Regions from separate parts of the Pseudomonas azadiae genome, predicted to be linked through region 2. Evidence: riboswitches for the same ligand, from Rfam matches in the RefSeq annotation. Region 2 holds a riboswitch; each other region holds the start of a gene.
The links. A riboswitch is a leader RNA that binds a small molecule or an ion and turns the genes downstream of it on or off. The one in region 2 is predicted to bind cobalamin.
Positions count from the first base shown of each region.

Region 1: another riboswitch for cobalamin. It lies ahead of cobO (cob(I)yrinic acid a,c-diamide adenosyltransferase); the one in region 2 lies ahead of KVG91_RS03485 (ABC transporter substrate-binding protein).
Region 3: another riboswitch for cobalamin. It lies ahead of cobW (cobalamin biosynthesis protein CobW); the one in region 2 lies ahead of KVG91_RS03485 (ABC transporter substrate-binding protein).

Region 1 is NZ_JAHSTY010000001.1:1,089,691-1,094,875, reverse strand. It holds gene KVG91_RS04840 (PQQ-dependent sugar dehydrogenase) at 602-1,915, opposite strand; cobalamin riboswitch at 2,015-2,262, shown strand; gene cobO (cob(I)yrinic acid a,c-diamide adenosyltransferase) at 2,343-2,954, shown strand; gene KVG91_RS04830 (cobyrinate a,c-diamide synthase) at 2,951-4,342, shown strand; gene bluB (5,6-dimethylbenzimidazole synthase) at 4,339-4,989, shown strand; gene cbiB (adenosylcobinamide-phosphate synthase CbiB) at 4,986-5,185, shown strand, end outside.
Region 2 is NZ_JAHSTY010000001.1:779,805-784,989, forward strand. It holds gene KVG91_RS03470 (MFS transporter) at 1-807, opposite strand, end outside; gene KVG91_RS03475 (CaiB/BaiF CoA transferase family protein) at 857-2,047, opposite strand; gene KVG91_RS03480 (LysR substrate-binding domain-containing protein) at 2,128-3,063, opposite strand; cobalamin riboswitch at 3,216-3,410, shown strand; gene KVG91_RS03485 (ABC transporter substrate-binding protein) at 3,528-4,538, shown strand; gene KVG91_RS03490 (FecCD family ABC transporter permease) at 4,535-5,185, shown strand, end outside.
Region 3 is NZ_JAHSTY010000002.1:2,023,858-2,029,042, forward strand. It holds gene cobN (cobaltochelatase subunit CobN) at 1-1,485, opposite strand, end outside; gene cobW (cobalamin biosynthesis protein CobW) at 1,489-2,550, opposite strand; cobalamin riboswitch at 2,644-2,843, opposite strand; gene KVG91_RS25505 (hypothetical protein) at 3,072-3,503, shown strand; cobalamin riboswitch at 3,572-3,775, shown strand; gene KVG91_RS25510 (CbtB domain-containing protein) at 3,871-4,059, shown strand; gene KVG91_RS25515 (CbtA family protein) at 4,071-4,775, shown strand; gene KVG91_RS25520 (cobalamin biosynthesis protein) at 4,772-5,164, shown strand.

The DNA.
Region 1 (5,185 bases), 310 kb from region 2:
GTTAAAACTGTGGGAGCGGGCTTGCTCGCGAATGCGGTGTGTCAGCGAGTGCATCTGTAACTGATCCACCGCATTCGCGAGCAAGCCCGCTCCCACAGTTTGATCTCCATACATCAGATAGACCTCAGACTGCCTGGCTCTGGCTCTGGCTCTGGCTCTGGCTCTGGCTCTGGCTCTGGCTCTGGCTCTGGCTCTGGCTTTTGATTTTGATTTTGATTTTGATTTTGATTTTGATTTTGATCTTGATCTCAGGCGCCCCGTCAACCACGCTGGCCGAACGCAGGCTTGAATTCGTGGGTAACCCGGCAGGACGCCGGGTTAGCCGTCCTGGGCCATGGATGGCCCATGACGGCGGCCCACGGATTCAAGCCGGAGTGAGGGCATACCGAGCCTAAGCGAGGTACCGAGTGGTGGGGCAAGAGCCCTTTGGTTACTTTGGGCTGGGCCGGCATTCCGGCTTTTCCAAAGTGACCCGCCGTAAGGGCGGAACCCATAGCCGCCGTGACCCAAATAACGGATATGTACCCGTCCAACCCCAACAGCCTGGTCGGCCCAAAGGCCGCCACGGCAACAAACTGTTTTGTGATCTGCCCAAGATAGCCTACTTGGCCCCCGACACCCGCCACACCGTATTCCCCACATCATCCGCCACCAGCAACCCCCCCTGCTGGTCAATCACCACACCCACCGGCCGGCCCATGGCCTTTTCATCCTTATCGAGAAACCCGGTCAGCACATCCACCGGCTGCCCTGTCGGCTTGCCACCTTCAAACGGCACGAAGATCACCTTATAACCACTGTGCGGCTTGCGATTCCACGAACCGTGCTGCCCGATAAACGCGCCATTGCTGAACGGCGCCGGAAGTTTGCTGCCTTCGGTAAAGGTCAGGCCCAACGAAGCGGTGTGCGGGCCGACCGCGTAGTCCGGCGCAATCGCCTTGGCCACCAGGTCCAGGTTCTGCGGTGTCACACGCACATCCACATGCTGCCCGTAATAACTGAACGGCCAGCCATAGAAACCGCCATCCTTGACCGAAGTGATGTAGTCGGGCACCAGGTCGCTGCCGATCTCGTCACGCTCGTTCACTGCCGTCCACAGCTTGCCGCTCTGCGGCTCCCACGCCATGCCGTTCGGGTTGCGCAGGCCGGAGGCGAAGATACGGTGCTGGCCGCTGGCGCGATCCACTTCCCAGATCGCCGCTCGGCCCTGTTCCGCTTCAAGCCCGTTTTCGCCGACATTGCTGTTGGAGCCCACGCTTACGTACAGCTTGCTGCCGTCCTTGCTAGCCACCACGTTTTTAGTCCAGTGGTGGTTCAGGGGGCCGCCGGGCAGGTCGACGACTGTCGTACCGGCGCCCTTGATCGCGGTTTCACCCGGTTGATAGGCAAAGCGCAGCAGCTTGTCCGAGTCGGCCACGTACAGGTCGTTGCCGACCAGTGTCATGCCAAAGGGGGAATTGAGATTTTCCAGGAACACTGTCCGTGTCTCCGCGACGCCGTCGTGGTCGGCGTCACGCAGCAATGTGATGCGATTCGCGCTCGGCACGCCGGCGCCGGCACGGCCCATGACTTTCTCCATGACCCAGCCACGAATGCCCTTGGCGTCGTCCGGCTTGGGCGGCGCGTTGGTTTCCGCCACCAGCACGTCGCCATTGGGCAGCACATACAGCCAGCGCGGATGGTCCAGGCCTTCGGCGAACGCCGCTATTTGGGTGCCGGCGGCGGCCGTGGGCTTCACGCCTTCGGGCCAGCCGATGGCGGGGGCGATATTGACGGTGGGGATCAGGGTTTTGTTCGGTTCGGGCAACTGGGGCGACGGTCCGGTACCGTCGGAGACCTGGAGGGTGGAGCTTTCACCGCAGGCAGCGAGGGTGCCGGCGACCATGATGAGTAGGGCGAGTCTTGTTTTGTGCATGGTGTACTCCTTGATACCTGTAAGGGTAGAGGAGGGCGACGGTGCGATGGTTCAAGTACACCACCAGCTTTAATTGACGCTCCACCCCCAACCCACTAACCTTCGCGGCTTGTTCCAGGTGCTCTGTGGCGTGCGCGTCGACAGAGTGAAACAGGGAAGCCGGTGAGCGAGCGCACTTGTACACAGTGCTGCCGCGATCCCGGCGCTGCCCCCGCAACGGTAAATGAGTCAAGGCGCTGCCTTTATTGCCACTGTATCCATGTGATATGGGAAGGCGCAGCGTTGGCCTGCTGTGCATGCACAGGCCACTCATGAGCCCGGAGACCGGCCTGAAACATCCAACAGCATCACGGTGGGCGATGCTTGGCTGTCTGTTTTTTGTTTTTTCCTGCCCGCCGTTTTTGTCCAGCCCCAACGGAGAGCTGTCATGACCGATTCCCCCGACCGCGACGAACGCCACCTGGCGCGCATGCTGCGCAAAAAAGCCGTGATCGACGAACGCATCGCCAATTCCCCCAACGAGTGCGGCTTGCTCCTGGTGCTGACCGGCAACGGCAAAGGCAAGAGCAGCTCCGCGTTCGGCATGCTCGCCCGGGCCATGGGCCACGGCATGCAGTGCGGCGTGGTGCAGTTCATCAAGGGGCGCCACAGCACGGGCGAAGAGTTGTTCTTCCGCCGCTTCCCCGAGCAGGTACGTTTCCATGTGATGGGCGAAGGCTTTACCTGGGAAACCCAGGACCGCCAGCGCGACATCGCCGCCGCCGAAGCGGCCTGGGCGGTGTCCCGCGCGATGCTGCAAGACCCGAGCATCGGCATGGTGGTGCTGGACGAACTCAACATTGCTCTCAAGCACGGCTACCTCGACCTCGACCAGGTGCTCGGCGACCTGCAAGCTCGGCCACCGATGCAGCACGTGGTGGTCACCGGCCGTGGCGCCAAGCCCGAGTTGATCGAGATGGCCGACACCGTCACCGAGATGGGCATGCTCAAGCACGCATTCCAGGCCGGCATCAAGGCACAGAAGGGCGTCGAACTTTGAATCAGCCCCGTCATTGCCCGGCCGTATTGATCGCCGCACCGGCGTCCGGCCAGGGCAAAACCACCGTCACCGCCGCGCTCGCCCGTTTGCACCGCAACCTGGGGCGCAAGGTGCGCGTGTTCAAATGCGGCCCGGATTTCCTCGATCCGATGATCCACGAACGCGCCAGCGGTGCGCCGGTGTATCAATTGGACATGTGGATGGTGGGCGAGCAGGAAAGTCGCCGGTTACTGTGGGAAGCGGCAGGTGAAGCGGACCTGATCCTGATCGAAGGCGTGATGGGCCTGTTTGACGGAACTCCGTCCAGCGCCGACCTGGCGCGCCATTTCGGCGTGCCGGTATTGGCCGTGATCGACGGCACGGCCATGGCCCAGACCTTCGGCGCGTTGGCGCTGGGCCTGGCGCGCTATCAGCCGGATCTGCCGTTCGCCGGCGTGCTGGCCAACCGCGTCGGTACCCTGCGCCATGCGCAATTGCTCGAAGGCAGCCTCACCGAGGGCCTGCGCTGGTACGGCGCGTTGTCCCGTGAGACCGGTATCGAATTACCCAGCCGCCACCTTGGTTTGGTGCAGGCCAGCGAATTGAATGACCTGGATGTGCGCCTGGACGCCGCCGCCCAAGCCCTGGGCAGCAGTTGCGAAGTCGCCTTGCCGCCGCCGGTGACCTTTGCCGCGCCGGAAGTGATCGAGGCCGAGCCACTGCTCAATGGCGTGCGTATTGCTGTGGCCCGCGACGAAGCCTTCGCTTTTACCTACGGTGCCAGTCTTGACCTGCTGCGGGCAATGGGCGCCGAGCTGAAGTTTTTCTCGCCCATTCACGATCGCGCATTGCCTGATGCCGACAGCCTCTACCTGCCCGGCGGTTACCCGGAACTGCACCACCAGGCGCTGTCGCAAAACACCCCGATGCTTGACGCGATCCGCGCTCACCATGCGGCCGGCAAACCCTTGCTTGCCGAGTGCGGTGGCATGCTCTACCTGCTGGACTCGCTGACCGATGTCGACGGCACCCGCGCCGAACTGGTCGGCCTGTTGCAGGGCGATGCGGTGATGCAAAAGAAACTGGCGGCGTTGGCGTTGCAAAGTGTCGAGCTGCCGGAAGGCACGTTGCGTGGCCATACCTATCACCATTCCCTGACCAGCACCGAATGCCAGCCGATTGCTCGTGGCCTGAGCCCCAATGGTGGGCGCGGGGCAGAGGCGGTTTACCGACAAGGGCGGATGACGGCTTCCTACGTGCACTTTTACTTTCCATCCAATCCATCGGCGGTGGCCGCATTATTTGCGCCGGACCTTGAGACCGCTATCGCAGGCAAGCCAGCTCCCACCTTGGATAGTGTTTCAACTCGGGCAATTGTGGGAGCGGGCTTGCCCGCGATAGGGCCATGACTGACAACGCCTTCCCCCAGGCCGACCGCGACGCCGTTTACCGCGCCATCGCCGAACGCCGCGACATGCGCCACTTCAGCGGCGGCACGGTAGCCCCCGAGTTACTGCACCGCCTGCTCCAGGCTGCGCACCAGGCCCCCAGTGTTGGCTTGATGCAGCCCTGGCGCTTTATTCGCATCAGTGACCGTCACCTGCGTGGGCAAATCCAGCAACTGGTGGAGGAAGAGCGCATCCGCACCGCCGAAGCCCTGGGCGAGCGCTCCGATGCGTTCATGAAGCTCAAGGTCGAAGGCATCCACGATTGCGCCGAAGTGCTGGTGGCTGCGTTGATGGACGATCGCGAGCGGCACATTTTCGGGCGGCGTACCTTGCCGGAAATGGACATGGCCTCGCTGTCCTGTGCCATCCAGAATCTGTGGCTGGCGGCCCGCGTCGAAGGGCTGGGCATGGGCTGGGTCTCGCTGTTCGAGCCGCAGGCGCTCGCCGACCTGCTGGGTTTGCCGCCTGGCGCAAAACCCCTGGCTGTGTTGTGCCTGGGACCGGTGGCCGAGTTTTATCCGGCACCGATGTTGCAGCTTGAAGGCTGGACCGAGCCTCGGCCGCTGAGTGACATGTTGTATGAAAATGTGTGGGGAGTGAGTCAATGAGTGTGGCCTTGCTGTGTGTCGCTGCAGTGGCGCTGGATGCGCTGCTGGGCGAGCCCAGGCGCTGGCATCCGCTGGTGGCGTTCGGCAATTTCGCCGGGCGCATCGAACGACGTTTCAACAGCGGTGGCCGCGGTTGGCGCAGCCATGGCGTGACCGCGTGGTTTATTGCCGTGGTGCCGCTGACCCTGCTGGCCAC
Region 2 (5,185 bases):
GATGCCATACGACGCCATTTTGATCACAAAGTACACCGCGGCCAGCACCGCCACTTCGCGTGTCAACAAGACGCGCCATAACGACGCGTGTTCCGGTTTCGTGCTGCGCCCGTGATCGAGGTTGGCCTTGAGCATCGCTTTTTCGTCGGCGTTCAGCCATTTCGCGGCGTCGATATCACGGTCCAGCTTCCACAGCACCAGCACCCCCAGGCCGACACAAGGTAGGCCGGAAATCACAAACAGCCAATGCCAACCGGCCAACCCCAGCACACCGTCCATGGCGCTGAGTACCATTCCGGCCACCGGGCCGCCCACCGCGCCGGCCAACGGTACGGAGAGGAACCAGATGCCGTTCATTTTCGCCAAGGTTTTCTTGGGAAACCAGCACGCCAGGTAGAACAGGATGGCAGGGCCGAAACCGGCCTCCATCACGCCAATCAGAAAACGTAGAAAATAAAGCGTGTACTGGCTGTAGGCGAACATCATTGCGGCCGTCGCCAGCCCCCACGACACCATGATCCGACACACCCAGGCCGGCGCACCGTAGCGCCGCACGCCGAGGCTGCTGGGCACTTCAAACAGCACGTAGCCAACGAAAAACATGCTCGCGGCCAACCCATAGGCGGCGTCCGACAAGCCGAACGCCGCCTGCATCTGGCTCTTGGCGAAGCTGATGTTGATGCGATCAAAATAGGAAAACAGAAAGCAGACCATGGTCAGCGGCAGGATGCGCAGGGCAACCTTGCGGTATAGCTGCAGTTCGTCGAGGGTGTAATCGTCGCGCGCGGACGCGGTAATCGTCTTCATGGGTGTTCTCCATTATTGTCATTATTGGGGAGACGGAAACGGTGCTGAATCAGCCTGGGGCAGCAATGTTGAGTACGCCTGCCGCGCACAGTTGGGCGATCTGTAAATCGCTGTAGCCGAGTGCTTTCATGATTGGGTGGGAGTGTTCGCCGATGCGGGCCATCGGCTGGCGTGGCTGCAGGCGTCGCCCCGCGAGTGAAAACGGCAGCAAGGGCACCGAGGTGAAGCCACCGTCCTCCAACTGCAACGGCGCCAGACCGCCGCTCTGCAACAGGTGCGGGTCGTCGAACAGTTCGTGGGGTTGGCGGATCAGGGCGAAGGGAACGTCATGCGCTTGCAGCTGTGCGGCCAGGGCCTGCGCCGGCATGCTGGCAAAAATCCCCGCCAGTTGCCCCAACAGCCGCGGGCGTTGCGCAACCCGTTCAGCGTTGGTGGCCAGAAGCGGATCGGCGAGCAGTTCACCCAGGCCAAGCAATTGGCACAGCGCTCGCCACTGCCGGTCTCCCGTGGCGGCCAGGAACATCTGCTGACCCTCGGCAAATTCGAACACGTCGTAGATCGCCCACGCGCTGATGCGGCTGGGCATGGGCTCGGGGATTTTCCCGGTCACTGCGTATTGCTGCATATGCTGCGCCGCCAGTAAGACGCAGTTCTCGTAGAGCGCGGCCTGTACTTCGCACCCTCTGCCGGAGCGGTCTCGCTCCCTCAACGCCGCCAGGACGCCAATCACGCCAAACATCCCGCCCATGATGTCGTTGACCGAACTGCCCGCTCGCAGCGGTCTGCCCGGCGGCCCGGTCATGTACGCCAGGCCCGCCATCATCTGCACCACCTCATCCAGGGCCAGGCGGTTGCCGTAGGGGCCGCTGAGGAAGCCCTTATGCGCGGCATAGATCAAGCGCGGGTTACGGGCCTGCAAAGCAGCGTAGTCCAGGCCCAGTTGCCGCATGCGGCCCGGGCGGAAATTCTCGATAAACACATCGGCGGTGTCGATCAGCGCCAGCATCGCCTCGCGCCCTTGACGGGTTTCGATGTCCAGGGCCAGGCTGGACTTGTTGCGGTTGAACGCGCGAAAGAAGCCCGCGCCGGCGCCAGGCAAGCGCCGTGTTCCATCGCCGGCCACCGGTTCGACCTTGATCACCTCAGCGCCCAGGTCCCCCAGAATCATCCCGCACGTCGGCCCCATGACCATATGGGACAGTTCGACGACGCGCACCCCGTGCAATGGAAGTCCGGACATGGCGCTACCCCTTTCTAGTTAATGTGCGTCGAGGCTAGAGAGGCTATGCATAAACGAAAAGACGCAATCTACGGGGTGATCTATCGCCAGTCACGATGGATCAGCGGTGCCTCGCCCGCGCAACAAGCCACACCGTTTAACAGGTGCTCAAGCAAGCGTTGCGCGGGTGCCGACAACGCATCGCGGTCGCGCAGGCAGATCACCAGTTCGCCCAAGGCCCAGGCATCGGACAAGGCGATGATGCGCACGTCAAACAGCGGCGCGTAACGCATCACCGCCTCCCGCGGGAACAGGGCAAGCCCCAGGCCACACTGGACCAGGCGCAACGCCGCATGAAACGACGACACGCAGGCGCGGTAATGCAGCGCCTGCCCGCATTGCTCGGCCTCGCGGCGCAAAAACGTGTTGAGCGTGGCAAAAGACGACAAGCCGATGTGATCGAACGCCAGGGTTTCCTGGAACCCCACGCACGCGTGACTGGCCAAGGCATGGTCCGTGCCGACCACCACGGCCAGATGATCCTGGCGGTACGGCAACAGCTGCAGCTCACCGCACGCTACCGGACGGCGGCACACTCCCAGGTCGGCGCTGCCGTCGAGCACGCCACGTGTGACGTCGAGGCTGAAGCGTTCTTGCATATCCACCTGGACCCGAGGGTTGTGCAGCATGAACGTCGACAGTTCTTCCGGAAGAAACTCAGTCATCGCCGACACATTCGCCAGCACCCGCACATGCCCTCTTTCGCCCCCAAGGTACTCCCCCAGTTCGCTGTCGAGCCGTTCCATGGCGCGTGTCAGACCGCGCGCATGCCGCAACAGCGCCAAGCCCGCCGACGTAGGCTCGACCCCGCGCTTGCTGCGCTTGAGCAGCACCGTGCCAAAACGTTGCTCGATATCCGAGATACGTTTGCTGGCCGCTGAAGGCGCTATAAACGCCCGCTCGCTGGCCCGGCCGATGGTGCCTTCTTCACAGACCAATATGAACAGGTGCAGGGAAAAGTAGTCCAGGTGCTGCATGCTCAGCCCTTCGCGACGAACGTTGAGATCACGCCGTCTAAACGTGGCGTTTATCGATTGTCCTTCAATAAACGTGCGACCTGGCTCAATCTCATGTTTTGAAACAAAGCCGCACACGACATGGCTTACCCATGGCCTGCCCCCCGGTTTTCAACTACCATGCGGCCGCCGGTTCCCAAACGGGACTAATAGGGAATCCGAAGCGCGGTACCTGCGCGCCAATCGGAACTGCCCCCGCAACTGTAGGTGCCGAGCCTGCTCCTTGATGCCACTGGATTCCGTCCGGGAAGGCTGGAGCGTGGCGACGACGCATCAGTCAGGAGACCTGCCGGCACACGCTCAATCACTAACCGGCGGGGTGTCCGGGAAGGACATTCTTGCCCGCCTGTACCACAGCGCTCGAGGGTGTATTTCCGCTACCGTATCTCCCCAGCTCCACGTACGGTTCACCCGGAGATCGCTCCATGCTGCCACGCGTTACCGCCCTGCTCGCCAGCATCGGCTTCTGTGCCCTGGCCCACGCCGCGCCTACCCACTACCCGTTGACCGTGGAAAACTGCGGCAGCACTCTCTCGTTCCAGCAGGCGCCCGCCCGCAGCGTGACCATCGGCCAGGCGGCTACCGAGATGCTGTATGCCTTGGGCGTGGGCGACAACGTGGTCGGCACGTCGCTGTGGTTCAACAGCGTACTGCCGCAGTTCAAGGCACAGAACGACACCATCGAGCGGCTGGCCAACAACGAGCCGAGCTTCGAAGCGGTGATCGCCAAACGCCCGCAACTGGTGGCCGCCGAGCTGGAATGGGTGGTCGGCGTGCACGGTGTGGTAGGCACCCGCGAGCAATTCCATGAACTGAAGATTCCCACCTACTTGCTGCCCTCCGACTGCGAAGGCAAGGACAACCTGGTGGGTGCCGACGGCACGCGGCTGCAGCCGTTTCGCATCGAGACGATTTACAAAAGCATCAGCCAACTGGCGCAAATTTTCGACGTACAGGATCGCGGCCAGCAGTTAAATGACGAACTCAAGGCGCGTCTGGCCAAGTCCGTCGCCACGGTGCAGGGCAAAGGCCTCAAGCACGCCAGCGCGCTGGTGTGGTTCTCCAGTTCCGAACTGGCCAGCGACCCGTACGTGGCCGGCCATAAAGGTGTTCCCGAATTCATGCTGCAGACGCTGGGCTTGCACAACGTGGTGCAGTCCGATGAAGAGTGGCCCGCCGTCGGCTGGGAAACCATCGCCAAGGCCAACCCGACCTTCCTGGTGATCGCACGCATGGACCGCCGTCGCTACCCCGCCGACGATCATGAAAAGAAACTCGCCTTTTTGCGCAGCGATCCGGTGACGCGCAACATGGACGCGGTGAAAAACAACCGCATCATCATTCTCGACGCCATGGCGCTGCAGGCCAGCATTCGCACGTTCGACGGCCTTGAACAACTGGCGGCCGCCATCGACGGCTACGACCTGCCCAAATGATCCGCACCCTACTCGCCCTGGCCTTGCTGCTGATCGCCGTGCTCGCCGGCGTGGCCATCGGCGAAACCGCCATCTCACCGCACGTGGTGCTGCAGGTACTGGCCAACAAGCTGTGGGCCGCCGGTTATGTGCTGGACCCCATCGATGAAGGCGTGGTGTGGAACTACCGCCTCACACGCGCGCTGGTCGCCGCCGCCTGCGGTGCGGGGCTGGCGACGTGCGGGGTGATCCTGCAGTCGTTGTTGCGCAACCCCCTGGCCGATCCGTACCTGCTGGGCATCAGCGCCGGTGCCTCGACCGGCGCGGTGCTGGTGGCGTTGATGGGCGTGGGCGGCGGGCTGGTTTCGTTGTCGGCCGGTGCGTTTGCCGGCGCGATGGCGGCGTTCGCCCTGGTGATCCTGCTCGCGCGCGCCAGCGGTTCGGCCAGCGGCACCGGCCAGATCATCCTCGCCGGCATTGCTGGTTCGCAATTGTTCAATGCGCTCACCGCGTTCCTGATCACCAAGTCCGCCAGTTCCGAACAGGCGCGCGGCATCCTGTTCTGGCTGCTGGGCAACCTCAGCGGCGTGCGCTGGCCCTCGGTGTGGCTGGCGGTGCCGGTGGCGGTCGCAGGGTTGGCGGTGTGCCTGTGGCATCGTCGCGCGCTG
Region 3 (5,185 bases), on a different contig from region 2:
GGCGATCATCAGGCGGCCGTCGCGGAACATCGGGTCGTTATGCGGCGCGCCCCAGCGCGCCAGGACTGCCTGGCGGTTGGCCTCGGGCAGGCGCTTGAACATCGCCTCGTAGGCGTCCAGGTCCAGGCTTTGATGGCAGGGCCGCAGATCGAGGCTGTCGAGGTCGTTGGTCACGCCTCCGAGCAGCGCGTGGATCAGCTCAGTGCCGCTGTCGGGCAACACGTGCGGCAGCGGATAGCCTTCGGCTTGCAGGGCGCGCAGGATATTCAGCGCCGCCGCCGGCGTGTCCAGGCCGACCCCGTTGCCGATCCGGCCGTCGCGGGTCGGGTAGTTGGCGAGGATCAGCGCGACGCGTTTGTCTGCGTTCGCCACCCGCGCCAGTTCGACCCAGCGCCGCGCCAGCTCGGCGACGAAATCCATGCGCTCGGGCGCGGCGCGGTAGCACACCACGTCCGACTGGCTGCGCTCGCTGCGCCACGCCAGGTCCTTGAAGCTGATCGGCCGGCTGATGATGCGCCCGTCCAGTTCCGGCAAGGCAATGTGCATCGCCAGGTCGCGCGGCCCGAGGCCTTGTTCGCTGGCCTCCCAACCGGGCTGGTTGTCCTGGGCGCAGATCGCCTGGATCACCGGGATATTGCGGCGAAACGGCCGCAGGTGCGGAGCCTCCGGGCTGGACTGGGCAAAGCCGGTGGTGTTGAGGATCACCGCCGCGCCGACTTCATCCAGCCAGTCCTCGACCGTCGCCAGGCAGCCGGGTTCTTTGAGGCTGGCGACTGCCATCGGCAATGGGTTCAGCCCCGCTGCCTGCAAGCGCTGGCAGAACACATCGATAAACCCGGTATTGGCCGCCTGCAAATGTGAGCGGTAGAACAGCACCGCCGCCACCGGCCAGTCGGCGTTCCAGTCCGCCTGCCAATCCTCCAGGCGGGCATTGGCGCAATGCGGGTGATAAATCGCGGTGCGCGGCAGGGTTTGCGGCTCGTCCCAGGCGTAGTCTCGGCCCAGGTAGCCCGCGGCCAGGCATCGATACAAATCCAATGCATTACCCAGCCCGCCCTGGCGCAGGAAGTGCCAGAGGCGGTCGCGTTCCTGGGCGCCAACGGTGCTGAGGCCGCTGAGCTCCGGGTCGGGACGATCATCCCCCGGCACCAGGATCAGCTGTACACCGCGCTCGGCCAATTCGACCAGGCGCTCGATGCCGTAGCGCCAGTAGCCGATGCCACCGTGCAGCGAAATCAGGATGACCTTGGCGTGGCGCAGCACTTCATCGACGTACAGGTCGACCGAGGCGTGGTTCTGCACCTGCATCGGGTTGGCCAGGCGAAAGGTCGGGTAATCGTCCGGCAACTGCTGCGCCGCTTCGGCGAGCAGCGCCAGGCTGGAGTCGCCGCTGCACAGGATCACCAGTTCAGCGGGAGTCTGGCCAAGGTCGGCGATGTTGTCGTCCGAAACGAAACCACCGGGCTGGGTCCTGAGCAGGTGCATGGGTCAGGCGCTGAGGGCGGCGCGCAGTTGCGCTTCGAGGCCGGCGGCGTCCAGTTCCTGGCCGATCAGCACCAGGCGCGTGACGCGCGCTTCTTCAAAGCCCCAGGCGCGGTCGAAGTGCTTGTCGAAACGCGTGCCCACGCCCTGGATCAACAAGCGCATAGGTTTGTTCGGGATCGCCGCGAAACCTTTGACACGCAGGATGCCGTGTTGCACCACCAATTGAGTCAGGGCGTCGAGCAACAGCGACTCGTCGGCTTGTGGCAGGTCAATGGAGATGGAGTCGAAGGCGTCATGATCGTGATCGTCTTCACCCTCGTGGTGGTGGTCGTGATGGCTGTGGCGGCCGTCGATGTGCTCCTCGGAGCCGGCGCCCAGGCCAATCAGCACGTCCAACGGCACGCGACCGCTGCTGGCTTCGATGACTTTCACCGCTGGCGGCAGTTCTTCGGCGACTTCCAGGCGCACACGGGCCAGGTCTTCGGCGCTGATCAGGTCGGCCTTGTTGAGGATCACCAGGTCGGCGCTGGCCAGTTGGTCGGCGAACAGCTCGTGCAGCGGCGATTCGTGGTCCAGGTTCGGGTCGAGTTTGCGCTGGGCATCCACCTGGTCCGGGAAGGCGGCGAACGTGCCGGCGGCCACGGCCGGGCTGTCGACCACGGTGATCACCGCGTCAACCGTGCAGGCGCTGCGGATTTCCGGCCACTGGAAGGCTTGCACCAAGGGTTTTGGCAGGGCCAGGCCCGAGGTTTCGATGAGGATGTGGTCAAGGTCACCACGACGCGCCACCAATTCGCGCATCACCGGGAAGAACTCTTCCTGCACCGTGCAGCACAGGCAGCCGTTGGCCAGTTCATAGACACGGCCGTTGGCCTCCTCCTCGGTGCAACCGATGGAGCATTGCTTGAGGATTTCACCGTCGATGCCCAGCTCGCCGAATTCGTTGACGATCACCGCGATGCGCCGGCCTTGGGCGTTGTCGAGCATATGGCGCAGCAAGGTGGTTTTGCCCGAGCCGAGAAAGCCGGTAACGATGGTGACGGGAAGTTTGGCCAGTGTTTTCATCGGATGCCCTTTTGGGGCGGGCATACGGGACGAGAAGCCCTGCGACGGCGCGCAGCAGCGGATTTCGTCACCGGATCACCCCGCCCGGTTGAATTGAAAATCGGTTGCGAGGCAGGTCTCCTGGCTTGGGGCTTGCAGGTCTTGCGACCGGCGCCGACTGCGCCTTCCCGCCGATATGGCAGTGGCGTGGCAGTCAGCTCAACCCTTCACAGTTGCGGGGGCAGCCGCGGCTTGAACCGCGTTCCCTTCTTAGCTTCGACCTGGGCCGAAGAACCTCGAGGGTGCAAGGCTACGCAGTGCGCGGGGGCGGGTCAATGTCGGCGATGGCGGACTTGCCGCTCAGGCTTGGCCCCTCCCCCACACACTCACCGAAATTATCCTCTTGGCGACGTGAAACACAGGGAAAGACTTCCCCGGGAACGCCTCGGCAGCGGGCGCCACCTATCAACGCAACTGCCGTCGATCAACGTGATTGACGACAGGACTGCCACTCTACTGTCATCAATCAAGAGTCATTCAGAATGCTGCCAATCGCCAACCTCAACACGCCGCTGTCATTCTCCAGCAGCTCGCCCGAACATACGGTGCAGAAACGCTCGACGTCGAACTTACCAAACCCGCACTGCAATGTAGGCAACAAACACCTGCTCAGCATGATTAAAGAGCATTTCCGGGAGTACGCTGCGGGCGCTGACGATCAGTATGTAAACTTCAACGAACTGAAAGAAGCAGCGGGGTTGCGCCCTACCACCCGAACGTTTTCCGCAGAAGCAACCGCAGCGGCCAAAGAACTGCTTGAACGGCCCAACCTGCTGCGTGAACTGGATATAGGTATCGGTTTCCTGGGGTTTCCGGGAAATGAGGACCAGCGATTTGACATCGAAAACCTTGATTACCTGATCCGGGCCAACCAAAGTACTGTGACCTTCTGCAGGCAAGGGAAGTGGATTTGATCGCTTGGACCCAACACGCTCATGACAGGCACGCCCTGGATTTGACGCACATTGGTCGAGCGTGTTCTCCTGAACATCTTGTTTCGGGTGCCCTTCACAGGGTGAAACGGGAAACCGGTGCGTCATAGCGTTACGACAAGTCCGGTGCTGCCCCCGCAACGGTAAGTGAGTGAAGCGTCAGATCCACTGTGCCTCTACGGCATGGGAAGGCGATGCTTATAGGCCCGATGCCCCTCGCAAGCCCGGAGACCGGCCCGAAAAATCAGATAACAAACCCGCGGTGGGCGGGCGCTGTTCAAAACCCTGCGTGCCTGGCTCGCGGGGTTTTCATGCGCTCGTTTCACCCTGACACCTGAAGGGACGCGCCATGTCGATCATCAGCAGCACCTCGCACTCCACCTGCAGCACCACGACCCTGAGCCAACGCCTGACCGTCGCCATCGGTGCGTCGATTCTCGGCGCCTGCCTGGTGTATTTCGCCGGCTTCTCGCATATCGAGGCGGTGCATAACGCTGCGCACGATACCCGCCACAGCGCCGCGTTCCCGTGCCACTGAGGCCTGCCGAGATGATCAAGCGTATTGCACAAACCGCAGGTTTCACCGGATTGCTGGCCGCCCTGCTGCTGACCCTGCTGCAAAGTTTCTGGGTGGCTCCGTTGATTCTGCAGGCGGAAACCTTTGAACAGGCCCCGGCCGCCACTGAAGTTGCGCACGAACACGCAGCCGGTGCTGCGGCTCACACCCACGACGCAGAGGCTTGGGAGCCGGAAGATGGCTGGCAGCGCGTGCTGTCCACCACGGGCGGTAACCTGGTAGTCGCCGTCGGTTTCGCCTTGATGCTTGCGGGCCTGTACACCCTGCGCGCGCCGACCCGCACCGCTCACGGTCTGCTCTGGGGCCTGGCCGGCTACGCAACCTTCGTGCTGGCGCCGACCATGGGCTTGCCGCCCGAGCTGCCGGGCACCGCCGCCGCTGACCTGGCGCAGCGGCAGATCTGGTGGATCGGCACCGCCGCGTCTACCGCTGCTGGAATCGCCCTGGTCGTGTTTGGCCGCAACTGGCTGCTCAAGGCGCTGGGCGTGGCGATCCTGGTCGTTCCCCATGTGATCGGCGCGCCGCAGCCGCCCGTGCATTCGATGCTGGCGCCAGAGGCCCTGGAAGCGCAGTTCAAGATCGCGTCGCAGTTGACCAATGTTGCGTTCTGGCTGGCCCTGGGCCTGATCAGCGCCTGGCTGTTTCGCCGCAACCGCGACGATCGAGACTCGGCATGATCCTGGTGGTCGGCCTGGGTTGCCAGCGGGGTTGTGACGTTAACGCCCTGCTGGCCCTGTTTGACGGCGCGCTTGCCGAAGCCGGTATCGAGCGCCAGCGGATCAATGCATTGGCCAGTATCGACCGCAAGCAGGATGAGCCCGGCTTGCTGGCGCTGGCGGCGCTGTTGAACCTGCCGCTTCAGTGCTTCAGCGTGGAGCAACTGGCGCCTTATGCCGAACACCTGAGCCACACATCCGCGGTCGCGTTTGCCCATACAGGCTGCTACGGCATTGCCGAAAGTGCCGCCCTGGCTCTGGCCGAGCAGCTTGCCGGCAGCCCCGCCCGCCTGCTGATCACCCGCCGCAAAACCGCCCAGGCCACCTTTGCGTTGGCTTGCACCGGCTGAAAACCCGATAATCGCCCTCTG